DNA from 2 places in the Amycolatopsis methanolica 239 genome. Region 1 is predicted to be linked to the other one. Evidence: predicted binding sites of a transcription regulator. Region 1 holds the regulator's gene; the other holds the start of a gene.
What was found. Region 1 encodes HspR, which represses chaperone genes until heat shock. Its sites were predicted from a motif close to ANNTTGAGTNNNNNNNACTCAANNT; they were not measured.
Positions count from the first base shown of each region.

Region 1 (7,651 bases):
CGCAGCTCACCGGGGCTGCGCACACAGCATGACCAGGAGGGAACACACCATGGCGCGAGCGGTCGGCATCGACCTCGGCACGACCAACTCGGTCGTCGCTGTCCTGGAGGGCGGCGAGCCGACGGTCATCGCCAACTCGGAAGGCTCCCGCACGACCCCGTCGATCGTCGCGTTCGCCAAGAACGGCGAGGTGCTGACGGGCCAGCCGGCGAAGAACCAGGCCGTGACCAACGTCGACCGGACGATCCGGTCCGTGAAGCGGCACATCGGCACCGACTGGAAGACCGAGATCGACGGCAAGGCCTACACGGCGCAGGAGATCAGCGCGCGCGTGCTGATGAAGCTCAAGCGCGACGCCGAGGCCTACCTCGGTGAGGAGATCACCGACGCGGTCATCACCGTCCCCGCCTACTTCGAGGACGCGCAGCGGCAGGCCACCAAGGAGGCCGGCCAGATCGCCGGCCTGAACGTGCTCCGCATCGTCAACGAGCCCACCGCGGCCGCACTGGCCTACGGCCTGGACAAGGGCGAGAAGGAGCAGACCATCCTGGTCTTCGACCTCGGTGGCGGCACCTTCGACGTGTCGCTGCTGGAGATCGGCGAGGGTGTCGTCGAGGTGCGCGCCACCAGCGGTGACAACCACCTCGGTGGTGACGACTGGGACCAGCGCATCGTCGACTGGCTGGTGGACAAGTTCAAGGCCAGCCACGGCATCGACCTGACCAAGGACCGGATGGCGCTGCAGCGCATCCGCGAGGCCGCGGAGAAGGCGAAGATCGAGCTGTCCAGCTCGAGCAGTGCGAACATCAACCTGCCCTACATCACGGTCGACGCGGACAAGAACCCGCTGTTCCTGGACGAGACGCTGTCCCGCGCGGAGTTCCAGCGGATCACCTCCGACCTGCTGGACCGCACGAAGGCGCCGTTCAACAACGTGATCCGGGACGCCGGCATCTCGGTCAGCCAGATCGACCACGTGGTGCTGGTCGGCGGTTCCACCCGCATGCCCGCCGTCGCCGAGCTGGTCAAGGAGCTGACCGGCGGCCGCGAGCCGAACAAGGGCGTGAACCCGGACGAGGTCGTCGCCGTCGGCGCCGCGCTGCAGGCCGGTGTGCTCAAGGGTGAGGTCAAGGACGTCCTGCTGCTGGACGTGACCCCGCTGTCGCTGGGCATCGAGACCAAGGGCGGCGTGTTCACCAAGCTCATCGAGCGCAACACGACCATCCCGACGAAGCGGTCCGAGATCTTCTCCACGGCGGACGACAACCAGCCGTCGGTGCAGATCCAGGTGTTCCAGGGCGAGCGCGAGATCGCCGCGCACAACAAGAAGCTCGGCATGTTCGAGCTGACCGGCATCCCGCCGGCCCCGCGTGGCGTGCCGCAGATCGAGGTCACCTTCGACATCGACGCGAACGGCATCGTGCACGTCACGGCGAAGGACCTGGGCACGAACAAGGAACAGTCGATGACCATCACCGGTGGCTCCGCGCTGCCGAAGGAAGACATCGAGCGGATGGTCAAGGACGCCGAGGCGCACGCGGAGGAGGACCGCAAGCGCCGCGAGGAGGCCGAGACCCGCAACCAGGCCGAGACGCTGGTCTACCAGACCGAGAAGTTCGTCAAGGACAACGAGGACAAGCTGCCCGAGGACCTCAAGGGCAAGGTCAAGACCGCGATCGACGAGGCCAACGAGGCGCTCAAGGGCACCGACACGGCCAAGATCAAGGAAGCCATCGAGAAGCTGAACACCGCGTCGCAGGAGCTGGGCACGGCCCTGTACGCCAACGCGCAGCAGGCCGGTGGCGCCAACCCGGGCGCTGACTCGGGTGCGGCGGGCGCGTCCGACAACAAGGGCGCGGACGACGTGGTGGACGCCGAGATCGTGGACGAGGACGAGAAGAAGTGACGGGACGCCACTCGAACGAGATCGACGAGCAGGAGCCGGTCACCGAGCCCCTGGTCGTGCGGGACCGGCGCAAGATCGACCCCGAGACCGGCCAGGTGCGGACCCAGCCGGAGGCTGCCGAGGCTCCTGCCGCGGAAGCCCCGGCGGCCCACGCCGGCCCGTCGCTCGGTGAGTCCATCGTGGACGAGGCGGTGGCGGCTCCGTCCGAGGTCGAGAAGGAGCTGGCAGAGCGCACCGCCGACCTGCAGCGCCTGCAGGCGGAGTTCGCGAACTACCGCAAGCGCGTCGACCGCGACCGGGAGGCCGTGGTCAGCGCCGCGAAGGCCTCGGTGGTGAACGAGCTGCTGCCGCTGCTCGACGACTTCGAGCGGGCGGAGCAGCACGGCGACCTCACCGGCGCGTTCAAGGCGGTCGCGGACAAGCTGGTCGCGAGCCTGCAGCGGATCGGGCTCGAGCCGTTCGGCACGGAGGGCGAGCCCTTCGACCCGAGCGTGCACGAGGCCGTGCAGCACAACACCTCGCCGGAGGTGTCGGGGCCGACCGTGACGACGGTGCTGCGCCGTGGTTACCGGTTCGGCGACCGGACGCTGCGGGCCGCGCTGGTTGGCGTCACCGACCACGAGCCGGGCGAGGCCCCGGTCGAGGGTGAGCTACCGGTCGAGCAGTTGTCGGATGAGAACGCACAGCAGTAACGAACAGGCGAGAGGAGGAGACGTCCGGTGAGTGCACGGGAGTGGATCGGTAAGGACTTCTACCGTGAGCTGGGCGTCTCCTCCGACGCTTCGCAGGACGAGATCAAGAAGGCCTACCGCAAGCTGGCGCGGGAGAACCACCCGGACGCCAACCCCGGCAACACCGAGGCCGAGCAGAAGTTCAAGGCCGTGTCGGAGGCCTACGGCGTGCTGTCGGATCCGGCCAAGCGCAAGGAGTACGACGAGGCGCGGCGGCTGTTCGGTTCGGGCGGCGGCCCGGGTGGCTTCGGCTTCCCCGGCGCGGGCGGCACCGGCGGTTTCGACTTCGGCGACATCTTCGGGCAGACCGCGGGCGCGGGCGCGCAGGGCGGTTTCGGCGGGCTCGGCGACATCCTCGGCGGCCTGTTCGGCAGGCGGGGCCAGCAGAGCGCGGGCGCCCGCGGTCAGCGCGGCGCCGATGTCGAGACGGACGTGCGGATCGATTTCGCCGAGGCGGTGAAGGGCGCGACCCTGCCGCTGCGGCTGTCCAGCCCGGCGACGTGTTCGACGTGCCACGGCAACGGCGCCCGCCCGGGCACCGCGCCGCGCACCTGCCCCACCTGCAAGGGCGCCGGGCTGGTGAGCCGCAGCCAGGGGGCGTTCGCGTTCTCCGAGCCGTGCCCGGACTGCCGTGGCCGCGGCCGGATCATCGACGACCCGTGCCCGGAGTGCGGCGGCGAGGGTGTCAGCACCCAGACGCGCACCCTGACGGTGCGGGTGCCGGCGGGTGTGGACGACAACCAGCGGATCAGGCTGGCAGGCCAGGGCGAGCCGGGCCGCGGCGGCGCGGCTGCCGGTGACCTGTACGTGCGGGTGCACGTGAACCCGGACCCGGTGTTCGGCCGGTCGGGTAATGATCTGACGATCACGGTCCCGGTGAGCTACCCCGAGCTGGCTCTGGGTGCGACGATCACCGTGCCGACGCTGGACGGGAAGGTTTCGGTGAAGGTGCCCGCGGGCACCGGCAGCGGCCGGGTCCTGCGGGTGCGCGGCAAGGGCATCAAGAAGCGGGACGGTTCGCAGGGCGACCTGCTCGTCACGTTGCAGGTGGCCGTGCCGTCGCGGTTGGAGTCTTCGGAGCGGGAGGCGCTCGAGGCGTACGCCAAGATCGCCAAGAAGCACGACCCGCGCCCGGAGATCACGAAGCTGCTCCGCGAAAGGGGTTGACCGAGGTGTTCGGCGGGTTGCCGCACGGGGCCGACGAGGAGACGCCGGTCTTCGTGATCTCCGTGGCCGCTCAGCTGTCCGGCCTGCACGCCCAGACCCTGCGCTCGTACGACCGCATGGGCCTGGTCTCCCCGGGCCGAACCGCAGGCGGCGGGCGGCGCTACTCCATGCGGGACATCGCGCTGCTGCGTGAGGTGCAGCGCCTGTCCCAGGAGGAGGGCGTCAACCTGGCGGGCATCAAGCGGATCATCGAGCTGGAGAACCAGGTCGAAGCGCTGCAGTCCCGGATCGCCGAACTGACCGAAGAACTCGCCACCGCGTACGCAGCAGCCGAACAAGCCGCGGCGGCCGTGCACCGTTCCTACCGCAAGGACCTGGTACCCATGAAGCAGGAAACCGCCCTGGTGGTCTGGAAACCACGCCGCAGGCGATGAGAACAGAGAAGGGCCCCGCACCGCGCGGGGCCTTTTTCTTTCAGCAGAACGCGCTCTACGCCGCCTCGCGCCCCAAATGCTCCGCGAAGAAGCTCAACACCCGCCGCCAAGCATCCTCACTGGCCGCCCGGTCATAACTCATCCCGGCGATCTTCAGCAGCACGTTGACCGGGCCGTGGAACTGGTTCGCGAAGCTGTGCCCAACACCCGGATACTCCTTGACGTCGTGCGGCACCCCCCGAGCCGACAACTCCCGCTCCAGCTTCGCCGCCGCCCCACGCAACGAAAAGTCCTTCTCCCCGAAGGAAGCCACAACAGGACAAGCACCATCCAAAACGGACAGATCCTTGGGCAACTGCCCGTAGTACGGCGCCGACGCGTCAAACCCCCGAGAAGCCGCCACCAGGGCGAACCCCCCACCCATGCAGAACCCGACGATCCCGACCCGGCCAGTGCAATCAGACCGCGACGCCAGCAACGACCGCGCCGCGTCCACATCGTCGAACGCCCGCCCCTTCCCGGCCGCCAGCTCCTTGAACACCGACTTCACGCACCGTACGAGCCCGCCGCGCGAGTACATGTCCGGCGAGAGCGCGACGTACCCGGCGGTGGCGAACCGGTCGGTGATGTTCTTCGCGTCCTGCGAGAGGCCGACCGCGTCGTGCACGATCACGACCCCCGGCCACGGCGGCTCGCCCGAGACCTCCCTCTGCGGGGTGGCCAGATAACCGCGGATGGTTCCGTCTGTGACAGGAATGTCCATCCGTCGCAGGCTAGTCGATCGTGAACGGGTCGTACCTGATCTGATCGAGTGCCGTTCCGGCGACCAGCATCCGGGAGACCGTCGCGCGGATCATCGCGGGCGAACCGGACACCAGCACGTCGTGGCCGGGCCACGCGCCGTACCGCGTCACCACGTCGGCCAGCGTGCCCTGCTCGCCGCCGACCAGGCCCGGCCCGTTCTCCACCACCGGCGTCACCGTCAGCCACGGGTTGCAGGACGCGACCATCCGCAACCCCTCCAGCGCGTACAGGTCCTCGCGCGTCCGGCCGCCGTAGAACAGGTGCACCTTCGGGTTTTCGCCCCACTGACCCAGCTCATCGAGCATCGCCTGCATCGGGGCGACACCCGTGCCGCCCGCGACCATCAGCACGTCCCGGCCGCTCTCCCGGTCCACGCCCAGCGTGCCCAGCGGCGGCCCGAACCGCCACACGTCACCGGCCTGGGTGTGGCTGACGATCGCCCGGGACACCCAGCCGCCCTCGATGGCGCGGATGTGGAACTCCAGCGAGCCGTCCGGGCGCGGCGCGTTCGCCGGCGACAGGTACCGCCACAACCGCGGCCGCTGCGGCACCTCGACGCTCAGGTACTGCCCCGGCCGGAACGGGATGTGCTGGTCCGGCTCCAGCCGCACCATCGCCAGGTCCCAGCTCAGCCGCCGGTGCTCGGCCACCCGGGCCGACCAGTTCGGCGGGTTCGTGTCGGTGGCGGCGGCCTCCTGCATCTGCCGGGCGATGATCGTGAACGCCTCCGCCCACGCGCGCTCGACCTCCTCGGTCCAGTCCGGGCCGAGCTGCGTCTTCATCGCCGCCAGCAACGCGGTGCCGACCGCCTCGTAGTGGTTGGGCACCACGCCGAACTTGCGGTGGTCGCGCCCGAGCTGGCGCAGGAACGGAACCAGGTCGTCGGGCTGGTCGACCATCTGCACGACGTGCACCAGCGCGCGCACCATGCGGTTGCGCTGGACCTCCATGTTGATCGGGAAGAAGTCCCGCGTCGCGGGCGCGAGGGTGAACAGCATCCCGTAGAAGAACTGCGTCACCTCGGGCAGGTACGGCTCCGCCTTGACCCAGGAGTCCCGGATCAGGCGCACCATCGCGGTGACGGCAGGGGGCGCCTCCCGGTGCACGGACCGGGGAACGGGACTGACGGGGTCGGCTGTCATGGGTTCGGGGCTGCTCCGTGGTGCGCGTTCATGCTCGCCGTCGATTATTCATGAACACGCAATAGCAGGTGAGCGCGTGAAAAGATCATGAATAATCCACCCTACTCGGTTAATCGTGCCCAGGTAATGCGGACGCGATCCGTCGCAGGGTAACCGCCTCCGCCGCAATCCTCGCGAAGTTGCTCCTTCCGGGTGGTTCGGAGATCCCCTCCACCAGTGGGACAAGTCACCAACTTAGATAGTTGTGGCATACAACTACTGATCCTATAGTTGTATGTGACAACCAACCAGGAGGTGGGTCCATGGGGGACCGCGACGAGAAGGCCGTCCAGCTGATGCGCGAACTGCGCGCGGCCGGCCAGCTGCAGCACGCCTGGATCAACCAGTCCTGGCAGCGCGAGCACGACGGCCTGCACCCCGCGGCCGCCATGCTGCTGTCCGACCTCAACGCGCACGGCGAGAGCCGCCCGTCGGACCTCGCGAAGCGCAAGATGGTCGACATCTCGGTGATCAGCAGGCAGATCGGCCAGCTGACCGCCGCCGGTCTGGTCGAGCGCAGGCCTGCGCCCGAGGACGGGCGCGCCAGCCTGATCAGCCTGTCCGAAGCCGGCCGCGCCGAGCTCGAGCGATGGCGGCAGCTGCACGTCGACTTCATCCGGCGTGCGCTCGCGGACTGGACCGACGACGAGGTCGAAGCACTCACCGCCCGGTTGACCCTGATGAACCAAGGACTGCGCGAGGCCCTCGGCCAGACGCCGGTCACCTGCCCGCCGGACCCAGCGGCGGAGAAGAGGAAGTGATCCCCGAAGTGAGCACGACAGCGAACCAGGAGGCGATGACGCCGCGCCAGGTCGGGCGCGCGTTCGTCGGCCTGCTCCTGGCACTGCTGGTCGCCGTGCTGTCCTCCACGATCGTCTCGAACGCACTCCCGACGATCCTGGCCGACCTCGACGGCTCGCAGAGCCAGTACACCTGGGTGGTCACCGCCACCCTGCTGGCGTCCACGGCGAGCACCCCGATCTGGGGCAAGCTGTCCGACCTGTTCAGCAAGAAGATGCTCTACCAGCTGTCGATCGTGATCTTCACGGTCGGCTCGGTGCTCGGCGGCATCTCCCAGTCCATGCCCGAGCTGATCGCGTTCCGCGCCGTCCAGGGCCTGGGCCTCGGCGGCATGCAGGCGCTGATCCAGGTCGTGATCGCGGCGATGATCTCGCCGCGGGAACGCGGCCGCTACAGCGGTTACATCGGCGCGGTGTTCGCGCTGGCTACCGTCGCGGGCCCGCTGCTCGGCGGCGTGATCGTCGACTCGCCGCTCGGCTGGCGCTGGAACTTCTGGATCACGGTCCCGGTCGCGGTGGTCGCGTTCATCGTGCTGGGCAAGACGCTGCACCTGCCGGTCCGCAAGCAGCAGGTGAAGATCGACTGGCTCGGCGCGACCCTGCTCGTCGGCGGCGTCTCGCTGCTGCT
Region 1 is NZ_CP009110.1:6,944,227-6,951,877, forward strand. Features, by position in the region: gene dnaK (molecular chaperone DnaK) at 50-1,906, shown strand; gene grpE (nucleotide exchange factor GrpE) at 1,903-2,598, shown strand; gene dnaJ (molecular chaperone DnaJ) at 2,626-3,804, shown strand; gene AMETH_RS33970 (heat shock protein transcriptional repressor HspR) at 3,801-4,238, shown strand; gene AMETH_RS33975 (dienelactone hydrolase family protein) at 4,294-5,001, opposite strand; gene AMETH_RS33980 (globin domain-containing protein) at 5,012-6,184, opposite strand; gene AMETH_RS33985 (MarR family winged helix-turn-helix transcriptional regulator) at 6,487-6,984, shown strand; gene AMETH_RS33990 (MFS transporter) at 7,020-7,651, shown strand, end outside.

Region 2 (7,651 bases), 910 kb from region 1:
CGAACTCGGGGTGCTGCCAGCGCACCAGCGCCTCCACGCCGAGGACCTGCTTGCTCGGCAGGGACACCTTCGGCTGGTAGTGGACGCTGACCTGGCCCTCCTCGATGGCCTGCCGGAACTGGGTGACCATCTGGAACCGGCGCAGGAAGATCTGGCCCATGCTCGGCACATACCCGCGGACCTCCTCGCCGCCGCGGGTGGCCCGCACGGCGACGTCGGCCCGCTGCAGCAGCGCGTCCACGTCGCCCGGGTCGAGGGTGTCATCGTCGGCCGTGGAGGCGTAGCCGACCATCGCGTTCGCCTCGACCGTCAGCCGGTCGACCGGGTACGGCACGGACAGCTGCGAGCGCAGCCGCTCGGCCACCTCGTGCACGCCCTGGCCGCGCACACCGGTGAGCAGCGCCGCGAACGACGCGCCCTCCAGGCGGGCCAGCGGCACGTCCGGGCCGAGCGCGTCACGCAGGCGGCGGCCGGCGGCGACGACCATCCGGTCCGCCCACGCGTAGCCGAGCGCGTCGCTGACCGCGGAGAACACGTCCAGGTCGATGCGCAGCACCGCGGAGTCGGCGGACGCGCTGTGCTCGGCCAGCGGTCCACGCGCGACCTGCCGGAAGCCGGGCCGGTTCAGCAGGCCGGTGAGCGGGTCGTGGTAGGCGTCGTGGCGCAGGGTGGCGAGCAGGCGGCGGTTGTCCAGCGCGGTCGCCAGGTGGCTGGCCATCGTGCCGAGCAACTGGACGTCGTACTTGCCGAAGCCGCGCCAGCGGGACAGCCGGTCGTGCGCCTCGACCACGCCGAGCAGCTGGTTCGCGCTGCGCAGCGGCACCACCAGCGCCTCCTGCGCGCCGCGGTTGAGCAGTCCGGCGGCGATGTCGCTGTTGGCCTCGGCTATGCGGAAGTGCCGCACGTGCGAGCCGGGCAGCCGCAGCATCGGGTCGTCGGCGGGCAGTTCGGCCGACGGCATCGGCTCGCCCGCGACGACGGCGCGCATGTCCGCGGTCGGCTCCAGGCGCAGCCGCAGCACGACGCGGCCGGCGGAGAGCTGGTCCTTGATCCGCTCGGCGATCGTCTCCCACTCGCTGACGTTCACGCCCGCCGCGAGGTCGTCCGCGCCGCTGGCCGGGCGCGCGGCGGCCTGCTGGCCGGAGCGCGCGACCATCAGGCTGACGTCGGAGAGCGCTTCCATGTCCCGCTGCTCGCGCAGCAGGTCGGAGTAGGCCCAGTAGAGCGCGGACAGCCCGGCGAAGACGGCGAGCACCAGCGGCCACGCGTTGGCCGTGCCCGCGATCACCAGGTAGCCGCTCAGACCGACCGAAGCGTTGACGAACCCGACGACCAGGATGCGGCCGGTGAGCCGGAGCGCGGTGCCGATCCGCATCCGGCGGCGCAGCACCCGGACGGCGGCCAGCGCCAGCAGCGTGCTGGTCAGCGGCGCGGTCAAGGTGCCGGCGAGCGCGGCGGGCCACGTCATCTCGGTGGCGCCCATGATCCGCTCGACCAGGCCGGCCACGGCGAACGCGCTGGTGATCTCCAACAGGAACGCGCCGGCGTTGTAGAGCACGCGCCCGGAGACGCGGCGGACCACGAGCGTGCTGATCCCGGCGACCAGGTGCGCCGCCAGCACCACTTCGAACGGCGCCACGAAGAAGCCGATGACCAGCGGGATCTCGGTGAAGGAAATGGTCCAGGAGATGCCGGACCGGACGTCGACGTTGATGCCGAGCTGCTCGGCGAGCAGGAACGACAGGGCCAGCACCGGGCCGATCCACCACAGCTTCGCCGAGCCGTCGAACGGCAGCCACAGCGACACGGCGGCGGCGGTGAGCACGCCGACGGAGAACACGGTCAGCGTGTAGACCCGGAAGCGGCGCTCGTCCGCCCGCGCCTCGGCACCACCAGCACCGGCGGCTGCCGCCGGGACGGGGCCGTCGGGCCTGCCATCGGAGTCCGGCATGCAACCTCCTTCCACCCATTCGCCCCAGTGCGCCCGTTTGCACCCACTCGCGCACGAGATGGTGATCTCGGTGCGAATGAGGGGATCACTGTACCCCGGAGGGCGTACCTCAGCCTCTTTCCGGCCGCCATGACATCACCCCATAGTTAACAACGCGCCAACTACGGTGACCAGCGGAGACTTACGGGTGAGCGGGATCTTTCCGGTGATCGCTCCCGGTAGTCGGTGTTAAGCGCCACGCCCGGCTACGACGAGTTCCCCACGAGCCGTCGCGCTGCACTCACCCGCGTTGATCGCGATTCAATCGAGATCGGGATTACCCGAACCGATGACTGAGCGTGGTCTCGCCGGTTACACCCGGGAAACGTTTCCGGCAATGCGACGATCATCTCAGTCCCGGCACCTGGAACCACTGCCGGACGTGCCCCGGTTTGTTCCCGGAAGCCGTCCGCTCTAAGCGAACTACCTGCGGAAACAAACCCGGCCGCCAGAAAGTTGAGCTAGGCAGACTCAACCAGGTAGGGAGCAACAAGATGACCGACACCAGGCTCCTCCCCGTACTGCCCCTCGACGACGACGTCGTGCTGCCCGGCATGATCGTCCCGCTCGAGCTCGACGACGCCGAGACCCGTGCCGCGGTCGACTCCGCGCAGAGCAAGGCGCCGAGCACACCGTCGTTCCCGGGCATCCGGTCGCTGCCGTCTGCGCAGGCCGAGGTCCTGATCGTCCCGCGGGTGCACGGGGAGTACGCCGAGCTGGGCGCCGTCGCGACCATCGAGCGCGTCGGCCGGATCCCCGGTGGCAAGGCCGCCGTCCTGCTGCGCGGCACCCGGCGCGCCCGTATCGGCGAAAACGGCGACGGCCCCGGCGCCGCCCGCTGGGTGTCCGCCGAGCCGGTCGCCGAGGTCGTCGGCGACCAGGCCCGGACGCTGGCCGCCGAGTACAAGACCGTCGTGATCTCGATCCTCCAGCAGCGCGGCGGCTGGCAGATGATCGACGCGGTGCAGCAGGTCGAGGACCCGTCCGCGGTCGCCGACCTCGCGGGCAACTCGCCGTTCCTGAGCACCGACCAGAAGCTGGAGCTGCTGGCCACACTCGACGTCGCGGCGCGGCTGGAGAAGGCGCTGGAGTGGAGCCGGGAGTACCTGGCCGAGCTCGAGGTGACCGACACCATCCGCAAGGACGTCGCCGAGGGCATGGAGAAGCAGCAGAAGGAGTTCCTGCTGCGCCGCCAGCTGGAGGCGATCCGCAAGGAGCTGGGCGAGCTGGACGGCACCACCGACCAGGACGACTACCGCGCCCGCGTGGAGCAGGCCGACCTGCCCGAGCACGTCCGCACGGCCGCGCTGGCCGAGGTGGACAAGCTGGAGCGCACCTCCGACGCCTCGCCGGAGGGCGGCTGGATCCGCACCTGGCTGGACACGGTCCTGGAGCTCCCTTGGAATGACCGGACCACCGACGTCCACGACATCGCGGCGGCGCGGGCGGTGCTCGACGCCGACCACGCGGGCCTGGACGACGTAAAGGAACGCATCATCGAGTACCTGGCCGTGCGCGCCCGGCGCGCCGAGGCCGGACAGGGCCAGGTCGGCGGGCGGCACTCCGGAGCGGTGCTGGCGCTGGTCGGTCCTCCCGGGGTGGGCAAGACCTCGCTAGGCGAGTCGGTCGCGAAGGCAATGGGCCGGAAGTTCGTTCGCGTCGCGCTCGGCGGTGTCCGGGACGAGGCGGAGATCCGCGGCCACCGCCGCACCTACGTGGGCGCGCTGCCCGGCCGGATCGTCCGCGCCATCAAGGAGGCCGGCTCGATGAACCCGGTCATCCTGCTGGATGAGGTGGACAAGGTGGGCGCCGACTACCGCGGCGACCCGACCGCGGCGCTGCTGGAGGTCCTCGACCCCGAGCAGAACCACACCTTCCGCGACCACTACCTCGAGGTGGAGCTGGACCTCTCGGACGTGGTGTTCCTCGCCACGGCCAACGCACTGGAGACCATCCCCGGCCCGCTGCTGGACCGGATGGAGCTGGTCACACTGGACGGCTACACCGAGCACGAGAAGGTCGTCATCGGCCGCGATCACCTGCTGCCGCGTGAGCTGGAGCGGGCCGGGCTGGGCCGGGACGACGTGCGGTTCACCGACGCGGCGCTGAGCCGGATCGCCGCCGAGTACACCCGCGAGGCGGGCGTGCGCAGCGCGAACCGGACCATCGCGAAGGTGCTGCGCAAGATCGCGACCAGGGTCGCGCTGGACGAGGCGACGCTGCCGGTGACCGTCGACGCGGCGGACCTGGAGGGCTACCTCGGCCGCCCTCGGCACCTGCCGGAATCGGCGCTGCCCGCGTCGACCCAGCGGACCGCGACCCCGGGCGTGGCAACCGGCCTGGCCGTCACGGGCGCGGGCGGGGACGTCCTCTACATCGAGGCGTCGCTGGCCGATCCCGAGTCGGGCAGCTCCGGGCTCACGGTCACCGGGCAGCTGGGTGACGTCATGAAGGAGTCGGTGCAGATCGCGCTGTCCTACCTGCGGTCCCGCGGCGCCGAGCTGGAACTCCCGGTCGGCGACCTGAAGGACCGGGGCGTGCACGTCCACGTGCCCGCCGGCGCGGTCCCGAAGGACGGGCCGAGCGCCGGGATCACGATGACCACGGCGCTGGCGTCGCTGCTGTCCGGCCGTGTGGTGCGGTCCGACGTGGCGATGACCGGTGAGGTGTCGCTGACCGGCCGCGTCCTGCCGATCGGCGGGGTCAAGCAGAAGCTGCTGGCCGCGCACCGGGCCGGGATCAAGACCGTGATCATCCCGCAGCGCAACGAGCCGGACCTGGACGACGTCCCCGCGGACGTGCTGGCCCAGCTCGACGTGCACCCGGTGTCGAACGTCCGTGAGGTCCTCGACCTGGCGCTGGCGCCGGCCACCACCCCCGTGGCCCAGGCCGCCTGACGCCCGCGAGCGGAGCCGCCCTCCCCTGCCCCGGGGGAGGGCGGCTCCGTGTTCACGCCCGGACGCGCTCACGCAGCCGGGTGGTGACGAACACCGCGAGCGCGATCGCGACGGCGCCGATCACCGCGTACTGGAAGAAGCCGGCGTAGCGGTCCACCACGTGCCAGTTCGCGCCGAGCAGGTAGCCGGCGACGACGAAGATCGTGTTCCAGATCAGGCTGCCCAGCGTGGTGAGCACGAGGAACTTGCCGAACGCCATCCGCTCGATCCCGGCGGGCAATGAGATCAGGCTGCGGAAGATCGGCACCATCCGGCCGAAGAACACCGCCTTCGTGCCGTGCTTGGCGAACCACGCCTCGGTGCGGTCGAAGTCGGAGGCCTTGACCAGCGGGATGCGCAGCAGCAGCGCGCGGGTCCGCTCGCGGCCGAGCAGCGCGCCCAGCCAGTAGACGATGACGGCGCCCGCGACCGAGCCGAACGTGGTCCAGGCCAGCGCTTCGAGCAGGCTGAACGTGCCCTGGCCCGCGGAGAACCCGGCGAGCGGCAGCACCAGCTCGCTCGGGATGGGCGGGAACAGGTTGTCCAGGCCGACGATGATGGCCGCGCCCGGGCCGCCGAGCGAATCCATGAGCGAGACGGCCCAGCCGGCGAGTCCCCCGAGCGGTTCGGCCTGTGCGAGTTGGAGCTCCATGATTCGAAGCTAGGTTCGCGGGCGGCGGCCGGACATGGGGCGCGGCACCCGATCATCCTGCGGAAAACCTCAGTACCGGCCGGGCGGAACCCCGCTAACCTCGGGTTGTGCCCACAGTGGACCTGCGCCGCGCGATCCGGGTGACGGCGGGCCTGGCGCTCGGCGGGCTGAGTGCGTTCGCCGAGGCGGCCTTCGTCGTCGTGGCGACGCTCGCCCTCGCGGTGCCGGCCGCGCGCCCCACCGTGTTCCGGGCCACCCGCTGGTTCGCCGAGCGGGAACGGGCGCGGCTCCAGCGGTTCCTCGACTACCCCACCTCGGACGACTACCGCGACTCGCGCGCGCTGCGGTACCTGGCGTCGCGCAGCGTCGCGGGCGGTCTCGGCGCGGGTGTCTTCGCCTTGATCGGGCTGGGCCTGGCGACGGCGGTGATCACGGTGTGGCGGCTGGCGGGCGGGCAGCCGCTCGGCGACGACCAGGACTGGTTCGACGTGCCCGTGCTGCTGCTGATGGGCGCGCTGCTCGTGTTCCTCGCCGTGCAGGGGCTCATCGGCGTCGGCGCACTGGAACGCACGCTGGCGCACCACTTCTTCGGCCCCACGAAGCAGGAACGGTTGCAGCGCCGGGTCGACGCGCTCACCCACAGCCGCGCCGAGGTCGTCGAGGCGGTGAACGACGAGCGGCGGCGGATCGAACGCGACCTGCACGACGGGGTGCAGCAGCGGATCGTGTCGCTGGGCATGCTGCTCGGCCGCGCCCGGCGCGCGAAGGACCCGGAGCGGGCGGAGGCGCTGCTGCGGCAGGCGCACGAGGAGACGCAGCTCGCGCTGCAGGAACTGCGGGACGTGGCGTGGCGCGTGTACCCGATCGCGCTGGACGAAGGCGGGCTTGCCACGGCGCTGGAGGCGCTGGCCGAGCGGTCGAGCCTGCCGGTCGCGCTCTCGTACGCGCTGGCGGAGAGGTTGGATCCGGCGACCGAGACGGTCGCCTACTTCGTCGCGTCGGAGGCGGTGACGAACGCGATCAAGCACGCGGCGGCGAGCCGCATCGAGATCGCGGTGGCGCGGGCGGGCAGGATGGTCGGCGTGACGATCACCGACGACGGCGTTGGCGGCGCTCAGGTCACGGGCAACGGGCTATCCGGCCTGGCCAGGCGGGTCGGCGCGGCCGACGGCGTGTTCACTGTGGACAGTCCGGCCGGCGGGCCGACGGTCGTGCGGGCGGAGCTGCCGTGCGGGTGATCCTGGCCGAGGATTCGACGTTGCTGCGGGAGGGCCTGATCCGGCTGCTCGCCGAGGAGGGCCACGAGGTGCTCGCCGCGGTCGGCAACGCCACGGAGCTGCTCGACGAGGTGGCCCGGGCGCAGCCGGACGTGGTGGTGACGGACATCCGAATGCCGCCCGACCACACCGACGAGGGCCTGCGGGCGGCGCTGGAGATCCGGCGGCGCTGGCCGGACGTCGGGGTGCTGGTGCTGTCCCAGTACGTGGAGAAGCGGTACGCGACCGAGCTGATCACGGACGACGGCGGTCGGGTGGGGTACCTGCTCAAGGACCGGGTGATGCAGGTCGGCGAGTTCCTCGACGCACTGGAACGGGTCGGATCCGGCGGGGCGGCGTTCGACCCCGAGGTCGTCCGGCGGCTGCTGGCACGCACCACGCACGCCGACCCGCTCGCGACGCTGACCGCCCGGGAACGCGAAGTGCTGGCGAAGATGGCCGAGGGGCACACGAACGCCGGCATCGCGGCGGAGCTGTACGTGTCGCAGTCCGCGGTGGAGAAGCACGTGAACGCGATCTTCGACAAGCTGCGGTTGAGCCATACGAGCGGGTACAGCCGGCGGGTGCTGGCTGTCTTGCGGTACCTGGGCTCCTGACCCACCGCGGCGGGTGGGGTGGCGATAGTCTCGATCTTGAGTCTGTTTTGTCCGGATCTCAGGAGGAACTGTCCATGTTCAAGCGGATGCTCAGCGCCTTCGGCATCGGTGGGCCGTCGGTCGACACCGTGCTCGACTCGCCGCACGTGACGCCCGGTGGGGTGGTCACGGGGCAGGTCCGGATCCAGGGCGGCAGCGCA
Region 2 is NZ_CP009110.1:617,458-625,108, reverse strand. Features, by position in the region: gene AMETH_RS03060 (putative bifunctional diguanylate cyclase/phosphodiesterase) at 1-1,951, opposite strand, end outside; gene lon (endopeptidase La) at 2,485-4,887, shown strand; gene AMETH_RS03050 (DedA family protein) at 4,940-5,578, opposite strand; gene AMETH_RS03045 (sensor histidine kinase) at 5,695-6,816, shown strand; gene AMETH_RS03040 (response regulator transcription factor) at 6,807-7,451, shown strand; gene AMETH_RS03035 (sporulation protein) at 7,526-7,651, shown strand, end outside.
Region 2: the regulator HspR is predicted to act here: its motif matches at 2,444-2,468, upstream of lon (endopeptidase La).